Regions from separate parts of the Caenispirillum bisanense genome, predicted to be linked through region 3. Evidence: riboswitches for the same ligand, from Rfam matches in the RefSeq annotation. Region 3 holds a riboswitch; each other region holds the start of a gene.

Region 1 (3,267 bases), on a different contig from region 3:
GCGTCCGTTGTAGAGGCCGGCGGCGATGATGCCTTCCAGCACCAGGGCCAGCGTCACCGGCACCACGAACCCGAGCAGCCGGCGGCCGCCACGGCCCGCCAGGGCGGCAGCGACGGAGGAGGAGCGGCCGGCACCGCCGGCGGCCTCCCCCGCCCCGGCGGCTGCCGGGACGGAGGAGCCGGCCGGGACGACGGCGGCGGCGGATGCGGAGGGGGTGCCGGTCACGCGCGCCTCCCTCAGTTGGTGGGCAGGCCGGCGGTGAACGACGGGTCGAGCAGGTCGGCCACCGCCGCCGCCACGTCGACCTCCGGCTTGATCACGCCGCTCTTCTGCAGGGCGAGGCCGGCCGCTTCGATGGTCTTGGCCTGGGCGCTGCCGATGGCCGGCTGCGACAGGCCGGTGCGCTCCAGCTGGCGGGCGGCCACCGCCTCGGGGTTGCGCGACGCCTTGGCAATGATCTGCGCCAGTTCCGCCGGGTTCTGCTGCGCCCATTCGCGGGCCCGCTCGTACACCGCGATGACGCGCTTCACCGCGTCCGGGTTTTCGGCGGCGAAGGACTCGCGCACCAGCAGGGTGCCCCAGCTGTTGGCATCGGCATTGCGGTAGAACAGGCGCGAGCCGGCATCCAGCTCCGACGCCGCCATCAGCGGATCGAGCCCGGCCCAGGCATCGACGTCACCCTTCTCCAGCGCCAGGCGGCCGTCCTGGTGCTGCAGCAGGACCAGCTCGACGTCCTTTTCGGTCAGGCCGGCCTCGGCCAGGGCGCGGATGAGGAAGATGTGCGGATCGGTGCCGCGGGTGACGGCGATGCGCTTGCCCTTCAGGTCGGCGACGGTGGTGATGGCGCTGTCCTTGCCCGTCACCAGGGCGGTCCATTCCGGCTTGGAGTAGGCATAGACCACCTTCACCGGGTTGCCGTTGATGCGGCCGAGCAGGGCGGCGGCGCCGGCGGTGGAGCCGAGGTCGAGGGAGGAGGCGTTGAGGAACTCCAGCGCCTTGTTGGAGCCGAGCGACAGCACCCACTGCACCTTGGTGCCGTCCTTGGCGAATTCCTCGTCCAGCCAGCCCTTTTCCTTCAGCACCAGCGACACCGGGTTGTAGTAGGCGTAATCGAGCCGCAGCTCCTTCAGCGCCTGGGCGGCGCTGGCGGCGGAGGGCACGGCCAGCGGCGCCACGGCAAGCACCAGGGCGGCGGCAGCGACGGTCTTCAGGAACGAGCGGCGGAACATGGACAAACCTCTTCCGTTGCGGCTGGCGATGACTTTGCGCGCAGCCGTTGTGGTGGCATCGACGGTGGAGGCGGAGTGTTCTCGCGCGGCGGAGCACGAAAAAACCCGCCGCAGCCTGGGGCGCTGGGCGGGATGGTGCCCACGCTTTAGCTGCATTTGTAACGCGCCCGCAAGCTGTGCTCAAATCGGCGCGATGGAGGTACCGTAGATGTGCGGCACGATGATGTCAAATTGTTTTATTTAGCGGATTTCTAGTGTGGTTCCGTAGGGGCGGTGCGGCGTTCGGGGGGAGGTGGAAGGGGAACCACCAAGACACCAAGAACACCAAGAGGCCGTGCCCACTGCACCGACGATGGTCAGCGGATGCGGCCGGGGTTCTGGCTGGTGCGGTGTGGTAATCGCGGCCGCAGGCCGCAGGGCATGCGCACGGGCGGGATGAGGCGCAGCAAGGTCCATCCTGCGCAGCCCTCTTGGTGTACTTGGTGTCTTGGTGGCTAACCCATGCCCACCGCGTCCCCCGGCGGCGACTCAGTCTTCCAGCTCGGTGTCCCAGTACAGGAAGTCGCGCCAGCTTTCGTGCAGGTAGTTCGGCGGGAAGCGGCGGCCGATGTCTTGCAGCTGGAAGGTGTTGGGCTGGTAGGGGCGGCGGATCAGCGGCATGCCGGCTTCGTCGGGAAGCTTGCTGCCCTTGCGCAGGTTGCAGCTGCCGCAGGCGGTGACCACGTTGAGCCAGCTGGTGCGCCCGCCCTTGCAGCGGGGAATGACGTGGTCGAAGGTCAGGTCGTGGGTGGGGAAACGGCAACCGCAGTACTGGCAGGTGAAGCGGTCGCGCAGGAAGACGTTGAAACGGGTGAAGGCCGGCCTTCGGTGGGTGGGGGCGTATTCCTTGAGGGCGATGACGCTGGGCAATCGGAACTCAAGGCGGGGACTGTGGATGATGGCGTCCTCGTACTCCGACACCACGCTGACCCTGCCGAGGAACACAGCCTTCACCGCCTCCTGCCACGGCCACAGCGACAGGGGGAAGTAACTGAGCGGCCTGAAATCCGCGTTGAGCACCAGGGCTGGGCTCTTGTCCAGTATGGCGTTCAAGGTCTACCCCGCTGTTCCGGTGGCCAGACACAAGATATGGTACCGATTACCAGAGTTGCTGCCAAGCAGGACGAGACCGTTTTATGAAATCCGTCATGATGAGCGAATCGGGTTCCGGCCCTGCTGCCGTTACGCGATTCGCCCCCTCTCCCACCGGATACCTGCATCTCGGTCACGCCTACTCGGCGCTGTTTGCCCACGGCTGCGCCCGGAGCGCCCGCGGGCGGTTTCTGCTGCGGCTGGAGGACATCGACGGCGGCCGCTGCCGGCCGGAGTACGATGCCGCCATCCTGGAAGACCTCGCCTGGCTCGGCCTGCGGTGGGACGGGCCGGTGCGCCGCCAGTCGCAGCACCTGGACGACTACCGCGCCGTGCTCGACCGCCTGGCCGATCGCGGCCTGCTCTATCCCTGCTTCTGCACCCGCCGCGAGATCCAGGAGGAAGTGGCGCGCGCGCCCCATGCCCCCCACGGGCCGGACGGCGTGCTCTATCCCGGCACTTGCCGCCGCTGTTCAACGTCCGAACGGCAGCAGCGGATCGCGGCCGGCGAGTCCCACTGTCTGCGGCTGGACATGGCGGCGGCGGTGGCGCAGGCCGGGCCGCTGCGCTGGCACGACCGCGCCGCCGGCTGGCAGACGGCGCAGCCGCAGGCCTTCGGCGACATCGTGCTGGCCCGCAAGGATGCCCCGGCGAGCTATCATCTGGCGGTCACCTGGGATGATGCCCTGCAAGGGGTGACGCTGGTCACCCGCGGCACCGACCTGTTCGAGTCGACCCACGTCCACCGGCTGTTGCAGGCGCTGCTCGACCTGCCGGTGCCGGACTATCACCACCACCCGCTGCGCACTGACGAGCACGGCCGCCGCTTCGCCAAGCGCGACCGCAGCCTCACCCTGCGGGCGCTGCGCGAGGCCGGGCGGACGCCGGCGGAGGTAATTGCCCTGGC
Region 2 (3,267 bases), on a different contig from region 3:
AGCATGGCGTGGAGATGGAGCTGAACGGCCATGCCGAGAACGGCGGCGCCACCGGCCGCGTGCTGGCCATGCGCTGCCGCGAGGTCACCTCCACCACCGCCCCCTACGACCTGGTGCGCAAGATGCGGGCGAGCGTGCTGGTGCTCGGCCCGCTGCTGGCCCGCCACGGCGAGGCGCGGGTGTCGCTGCCCGGCGGCTGCGCCATCGGCACCCGGCCGGTGGACCTGCACCTGAAGGCGCTGGAGGCGCTCGGCGCCACCATCGAGCTGTCGGAGGGCTACATCACCGCCCGCGTCGCCTCGCGCCTGAAGGGCGGCAACATCATCTTCCCGATGGTCACCGTCGGCGGCACCGAGAACGCGCTCATGGCCGCCGTGCTGGCCGAGGGCGACACGGTGATCGCCAACGCGGCGCAGGAGCCGGAGGTCTGCGACCTCGCCCACTGCCTGAACGCCATGGGCGCCCGCATCTCCGGCATCGGCACCTCCACCCTGCGCGTGCAGGGCGTCGAGCGGCTGCACGGCGCCGAGTACAGCGTCATCCCCGACCGCATCGAGACCGGCACCTACATGGTCGCCGCCGCCATCACCCGCGGCGACATCGAGCTGACCGGCGTGCGCACCGACATCCTGACGGCCGTCACCCGCACCCTGGAGGAAGCCGGCGTCGAGGTGGAGGAAACCGCCCGCGGCCTGCGCGTGCGCGCTGACGGCGCCGACATCCGCGGCGTCGACGTGATGACCGAGCCCTATCCCGGCTTCCCCACCGACATGCAGGCCCAGTTCATGGCCCTGATGGCGACCGCCAACGGCGCCTCCATGCTCACCGAGACCATCTTCGAAAACCGCTTCATGCACGTGCCGGAACTGCTGCGCATGGGCGCCCGCATCACCGTGCACGGCGCCTCGGCCATCGTGCGCGGCATGCCGCGGCTGTCCGGCGCGCCGGTGATGGCGACCGACCTGCGCGCCTCGGTGTCGCTGGTGCTGGCCGGGCTGGCGGCGGAAGGCGAGACCATCGTCAACCGCATCTACCACCTGGACCGCGGCTACGAGCGGCTGGAGCAGAAGCTGGCCGCCTGCGGCGCCCATATCGAGCGTCTGCGCGGCGACCGCTGACGGCCGGACGTGGAGCAGGGAGGGGAGGGCGCCGCCACGGCGATCTCCCCCTTGCCTCCGCCGGCGGCTTGGCGTATCACCAGTCTCAGCATCAAGAGCGTGGGCTGACGCCCATCACCAACCTGCCATCCCGGGCAAGGTGGTGCTTCCCGACCCGCAAACCGCGCGGGGCGGGGAAGATGCGGCCGGACCGGCAACCAATCGGGTGACCTCGGACCATCGCCGCGCATCGCGTCAGCCTCCCATCGGATCGAGAGGAGGCATCGCCATGTCCTGTTCCATCGTGTCGCCGCTGGCCCCCGGCGTGGTCGTCGGTCCCGACGACGACATCCTCGGCCTGCCGGATCACCGCTGCGTCGCCGTGGTCCACCGCCGCTTCGGCACCTACACCCACCTCTACCGCCTGTGCGACGGGCCGGGGCGGGAGCGGGTGCAGCTGTTGCGAGTATGGCCCGGCGCCCGCCTGGCGGAGGCCCGCGCCGCCGCCCGCCGAACCCAGCCGCGGCGGGCCGGCGCAGAGGCCGCTGCACCGCTGCTGGCGGCCGCGGAGTAATCCTTTCGATAAACCGTTTGTCCTGGCGCCCGGCTTCCCGTATCTTCAACCACCAGTAAGGATCCGGCGGAGGGGGAGAAATGGCCGATCCGAGATCGCGCAGCGTCGCCGAGAACCAGCGGGAACTCAGGCGGCTGCAACAGTTCTATGCCTCGTTGCCGCCGGAAAAGCGTCAGGCCCAGGAAGCCCATCTGCGCAAGCGGATGCAGGCGCTGGTGGACGCTATCAACGGCACCGGCCAGGGGGGCGGCCGGCGGGGCGGCGGGTTCGTCGATGCGCTGTCGCGCGGCGCCATGTGGATCGCCCTCATGCTGGCGGTGCTGGCAGCCGGGTTCTTCGGCGTCATGACCCTGGTGCGGTTCTGACCCGGCAGCGCCGACGGGGCGGCCGGGGTGCGGCGGCCAGGGTGCGGCGGCGGGCGGTGATCAACGGGGTGGTTCGCCGGCGGGGACTCGTGTAAACATGCGCCTCCATCTTGCCGCTGACCGCCGAGAAGACGCCACCCATGGGCCGTGAAAGTCTGGTGATCGCCCTGCCCAAAGGGCGGATCCTGGAAGAATGCATGCCGTTGGTGCGGGCCGTGGGCATCGTCCCCGAGCCCGCGTTCGACGATCCCAAGTCGCGCCAGTTGCGCTTCGCCACCAACCATCCGCATATCGACATCGTGCGGGTGCGGTCGTTCGACGTGGCCACCTTCGTCGCCTTCGGCGCCGCGCACCTGGGTGTGGCCGGCAACGACGTGCTGATGGAATTCAACTACTCCGAACTCTATGCGCCGCTCGACCTCGATATCGGCCACTGCCGCCTGTCGGTGGCGGAGCCGGTGGACCTGTCGGGCGAGGACGATCCCGCCAAGTGGAGCCACGTCCGCGTCGCCACCAAGTACCCGGAGACCACCAAGCGGCACTTCGCCCGCCGCGGCGTGCAGGCGGAATGCATCAAGCTGAACGGCGCCATGGAACTGGCGCCGGCGCTCGGCCTCTGCCGCCGCATCGTCGACCTGGTGTCCACCGGCTCCACCCTGAAGGCCAATGGTCTGGTGGAGGTGGAGCACATCTGCGACGTCACCTCGCGCCTGGTGGTGAACCGCACCGCGTTGAAAACCCGCCCCGAGGAACTGGGCGGCTGGATCGAGAAGTTCCGGGAGGTCGTGAATGCCCGTTGAATTGCGTGCCGGCACGCCCGGCTTTGCCGAGGCCTTTGATCGTCTCATCAACGACAAGCGCGAGACTTCCCACGACGTCAACGCCGCCGTGGCGGAGATCCTGGAGGCGGTGCGCCGCGACGGCGATGCCGCCGTCATCGACTACACCCGCCGCTTCGACCGCCTGGAGCTGACGCCGGAGACCCTGCGCGTCACCGCCGCCGAGGTGGAGGCTGCCTATGCCGCCTGCGACCGCGAGCTGATCGCGGCGCTGGAACTGGCGGCGGAACGGGTGCGCGAGTATCACGCCCGGCAGCTGCCGGAAAGCTACCACTACACCGACGATGCCGGCGTGCGCCTTGGCAGCCGCTGGCGGGCGGTGCAGGCGGCGGGCCTTTATGTGCCCGGCGGCACGGCGGCCTATCCGTCGTCGGTGCTGATGAACACGCTGC
Region 3 (3,267 bases):
AGATCTCGAAGGTCGGGCTTTCCAGGATGGTGCGGATCTTCTCGTAGGAGAAGAAGTCCTGCCCCGGCGCCTCGCGGTCCTGCAGGCCGACGCCCTTGGTCAGCCCGCGCACGCCGACCGTGACCACCTCGTCCGGCCCCCAGTTGTCGGACTGGGCGTCGCTCTTGTCGTTCCAGAAGACGACGTTGAGCGGCTCCAGATCATAGAACGGATCGGGGATGCGGCCGCCGTTCTCCGACCAGTTCCAGTACGGCAGCGCGAAGTCGGGCTCGCCGATCAGCTCGCCGCAGATCTGCTCGAAGTAGTTCAGGTACCAGCGGTGCCAGTGGACGAAGTCTTCCTTGTGGTGCGGGCAGTGGTGGAGATGGATGAGCGCCTGATTGCGCCAGGTGCGGGTATCGTCCTTCCGCAGGTTGTGCATGGCGGCGACGGCCTGGGCGTACTGGCGGAAGAACGGATCGCTGGCGTCCATCTTCATGACGTCCCGCCGAACCCGCTTGCCACCGCCGGCGGCCCGGGCCGCCCCCGACACCCCGGTCACGATGTACGGCGCCGCCAGAGCGGCCGCCGACAGCTTCATGAAATCCCTACGTTGCATCACACCCTCCCCTTCTCGCTAAAGTCCATGCGAGTTGCGCTATCGGCACAACCTCAGGCGAATCGCAGATGTTAGCGCTGCCTGTGATTGATACCCACGAACGGGAGGGAGGTAAAGACGCCAGGGCGAGTCGGGGGATATTTTTCTCGCGGAGCGGGTGCCGCGAGTCCCGCCAACGGACAGGGGAGGCGCGGGTCCGGTCCGGGCATGCAGGAGGCGGCGGCTGAAGGCACCTGATCTCCAGCCCCCCCCTCGGTCCCCTCACCCGTCGCGTCGGGGCGGCTCCACCTCCAGGACGGTCAGGGTGCGGCGCTCGCCGCCCGGGGTCTGCCAGTCGATGGCGGCGCCGGCGCGCATGCCGAACAGCGCCGCCCCCACCGGCGTCAGGATCGACACGGCGGCCGCGTCGGCGTTTTCCTCGCCGGGGAAGACCAGCGTCACCGTCCGCTCGCGGCCGGTGGCGTCGTCGCGGTAGCGCACCCGGCTGCCCATGGTGACCGCATCGGGTGGCAGCTGCGCCGCCGGCACCTGGGTGGCGCGCTCCAGTTCGTCCAGCAGGTAGTCGGCCACCGCCGGCACCCGGCGGGCGGCATCCTCGGCCAGGGTGTAGAGGCGGTTGAAGTCCTCGGGCGTGACGAACACGGGCGGGCGGGCGACGGTGGTGTCGGCGGTCATGGCGGCCTCCTTGAACGGGCACGGAATCGGGATCGGAACCGTTGGAACGGCGAGGCTCCGCCGGCGCCGATGGCGCAGCGGGCGGAGCGGATCAGGGGGATGCGACGGGGCCGACAGTGCGGCAGAACCCGGTGCGGCGGCCCCGGCCGGTCGGCCGCAGCGGGCGCACGACCGGGGCCGGCTAGCCTGCGAGGATGCAGCCGGCGGTGAGGGTGAAGCGGACGATGGTCGTTTTCTGTCGCATGGACCCATTGAACGGTGCCGGCGCGCCGCCGTCAAGGGCGAGTCGCCGCCCCGCCGCCGCCCGCCACGGCGGCCTTGACCGCCCCGGCGGTTTCCGTTAGGGAAGAAGGCAACGTGGTGATTTGGTCGACCGGCTTGCGGCCACGTAAAACAATTCGCTAAAAGGTCGAGGCGTCCGAAGGGAAGCCCTGACCGCATCGCTTATCCGGTCGGGGCTTTTTTGTTTTCGGAGGTCCGCTGCCATGACCCACGACACCAATTCCCCCGCCGCCTTCGGCCCCGCCGAGTGGTCCGCCCGCACCCGCCAGGTGCGCGGCGGCGTCAACCGCTCCGGCTTCTCGGAGACGTCGGAGGCGCTCTACCTCAACTCGGGCTTCGTCTATGACAGCGCCGAGGAGGCCGAGGCCAGCTTCAACGGCGACAAGGACCGCTTCGTCTACTCGCGCTTCCGCAACCCGACCATCGACGTGTTCGAGGAACGGCTGGCGCTGATCGAGGGCGCCCGTTTCTGCCGCGCCACCGCCTCGGGCATGGCGGCGGTGTTCGCGGCGCTGGCATGTACCGTTCAGGCCGGCGACCGGGTGGTGGCCAGCCGGGCGCTGTTCGGGTCGTGTCGCTACATCATCGCCGACATCCTGCCCAAGTGGGGCGTGGAGGTGGAGTTCGTCCACGGCCCCGACCTCGCCGACTGGCAGCGGGCGTTCGAGCGCCCGGCCAAGGCGGTGTTCATCGAAACCCCCTCCAACCCGACGCTGGAACTGGTCGACCTGGCGGCCGTGAGTGCCCTTGCCCATGCCGCCGGGGCGCTGGTCATCGTCGACAACGTGTTCGCGACGCCCATCCTGCAGAAGCCCTTCGCGCTGGGCGCCGACGTGGTGGTCTATTCCACCACCAAGCACATCGACGGCCAGGGCCGCTGCCTCGGCGGGGCCATCCTCACCAACGACCAGACGTGGTTCGAGGACAAGATCGGCATGTTCCTGCGCCACACCGGCCCCTGCCTGTCGCCCTTCAATGCCTGGGTGCTGCTGAAGGGGCTGGAGACGCTGGACCTGCGGGTGGAGCGGCACGTCGCCAACGCCGAGCGGGTCGCCGCCTTCCTGGACAGCCGGGTCGGCCGTGGCATCGCGCGGGTGATCTACCCCACCCTGCCCAGCCATCCGCAGGCCGACCTTGCCGCCCGCCAGATGAGCGGCGGCGGCACCATCGTCGCGCTGGAGGTGGAGGGCGGCAAGGACGCGGCCTTCCGGCTGCTGAACCGCCTGTCGCTCATCGACATCAGCAACAACCTGGGCGATGCCAAGAGCCTCATCTGCCATCCCGCCACCACCACCCACGCCTCGCTGCCCGATGAGGAAAAAGTGGCACAGGGGCTGACTCCGGGCCTGTTGCGGCTGTCGGTGGGCCTGGAGGATGCCGGCGATCTCGTCCGCGATCTGGAAATTGCCTTGGGCTAGAAGACTTTGGCCGCCGATGTAAAGGCGGCGTAAGGACTGCCCGAAAATGGTCACGGGACCTGCCCGCGTGTCGCCACGTTGTTTTTACAGACTGGAACAACTGGACAGGCACGCGAAGGAGGACACCATGACACGGTTCGCGCTTGCCGCCGCCTTGACCGCCGCCCTGGCGCTGGGAGGCGCCGCGGCGCCCGCGCTGGCGGCCGACCCCACCGATCCGCTGCCGGAAGAAATGCTCGGCGAGATCGCCGACGCCCGCAGCCTGCTCGACGGCTTGGAAGAGGGCGGCACGCC

What was found. A riboswitch is a leader RNA that binds a small molecule or an ion and turns the genes downstream of it on or off. The one in region 3 is predicted to bind S-adenosylmethionine.
Region 1: another riboswitch for S-adenosylmethionine. It lies ahead of ABD056_RS11300 (aliphatic sulfonate ABC transporter substrate-binding protein); the one in region 3 lies ahead of metZ (O-succinylhomoserine sulfhydrylase).
Region 2: another riboswitch for S-adenosylmethionine. It lies ahead of ABD056_RS19940 (hypothetical protein); the one in region 3 lies ahead of metZ (O-succinylhomoserine sulfhydrylase).

Annotation. Positions count from the first base shown of each region.
Region 1 is NZ_BAAAEP010000021.1:64,974-68,240, forward strand. It holds gene ABD056_RS11295 (ABC transporter permease) at 1-225, opposite strand, end outside; gene ABD056_RS11300 (aliphatic sulfonate ABC transporter substrate-binding protein) at 237-1,229, opposite strand; SAM riboswitch at 1,359-1,431, opposite strand; gene ABD056_RS11305 (HNH endonuclease) at 1,758-2,321, opposite strand; gene gluQRS (tRNA glutamyl-Q(34) synthetase GluQRS) at 2,405-3,267, shown strand, end outside.
Region 2 is NZ_BAAAEP010000062.1:3,440-6,706, reverse strand. It holds gene murA (UDP-N-acetylglucosamine 1-carboxyvinyltransferase) at 1-1,118, shown strand, start outside; SAM-I-IV-variant riboswitch at 1,202-1,329, shown strand; gene ABD056_RS19940 (hypothetical protein) at 1,387-1,671, shown strand; gene ABD056_RS19935 (hypothetical protein) at 1,752-2,036, shown strand; gene hisG (ATP phosphoribosyltransferase) at 2,177-2,836, shown strand; gene hisD (histidinol dehydrogenase) at 2,826-3,267, shown strand, end outside.
Region 3 is NZ_BAAAEP010000033.1:15,606-18,872, forward strand. It holds gene ABD056_RS14755 (tyrosinase family protein) at 1-598, opposite strand, end outside; gene rnk (nucleoside diphosphate kinase regulator) at 860-1,273, opposite strand; SAM riboswitch at 1,621-1,698, shown strand; gene metZ (O-succinylhomoserine sulfhydrylase) at 1,759-2,973, shown strand; gene ABD056_RS14770 (hypothetical protein) at 3,101-3,267, shown strand, end outside.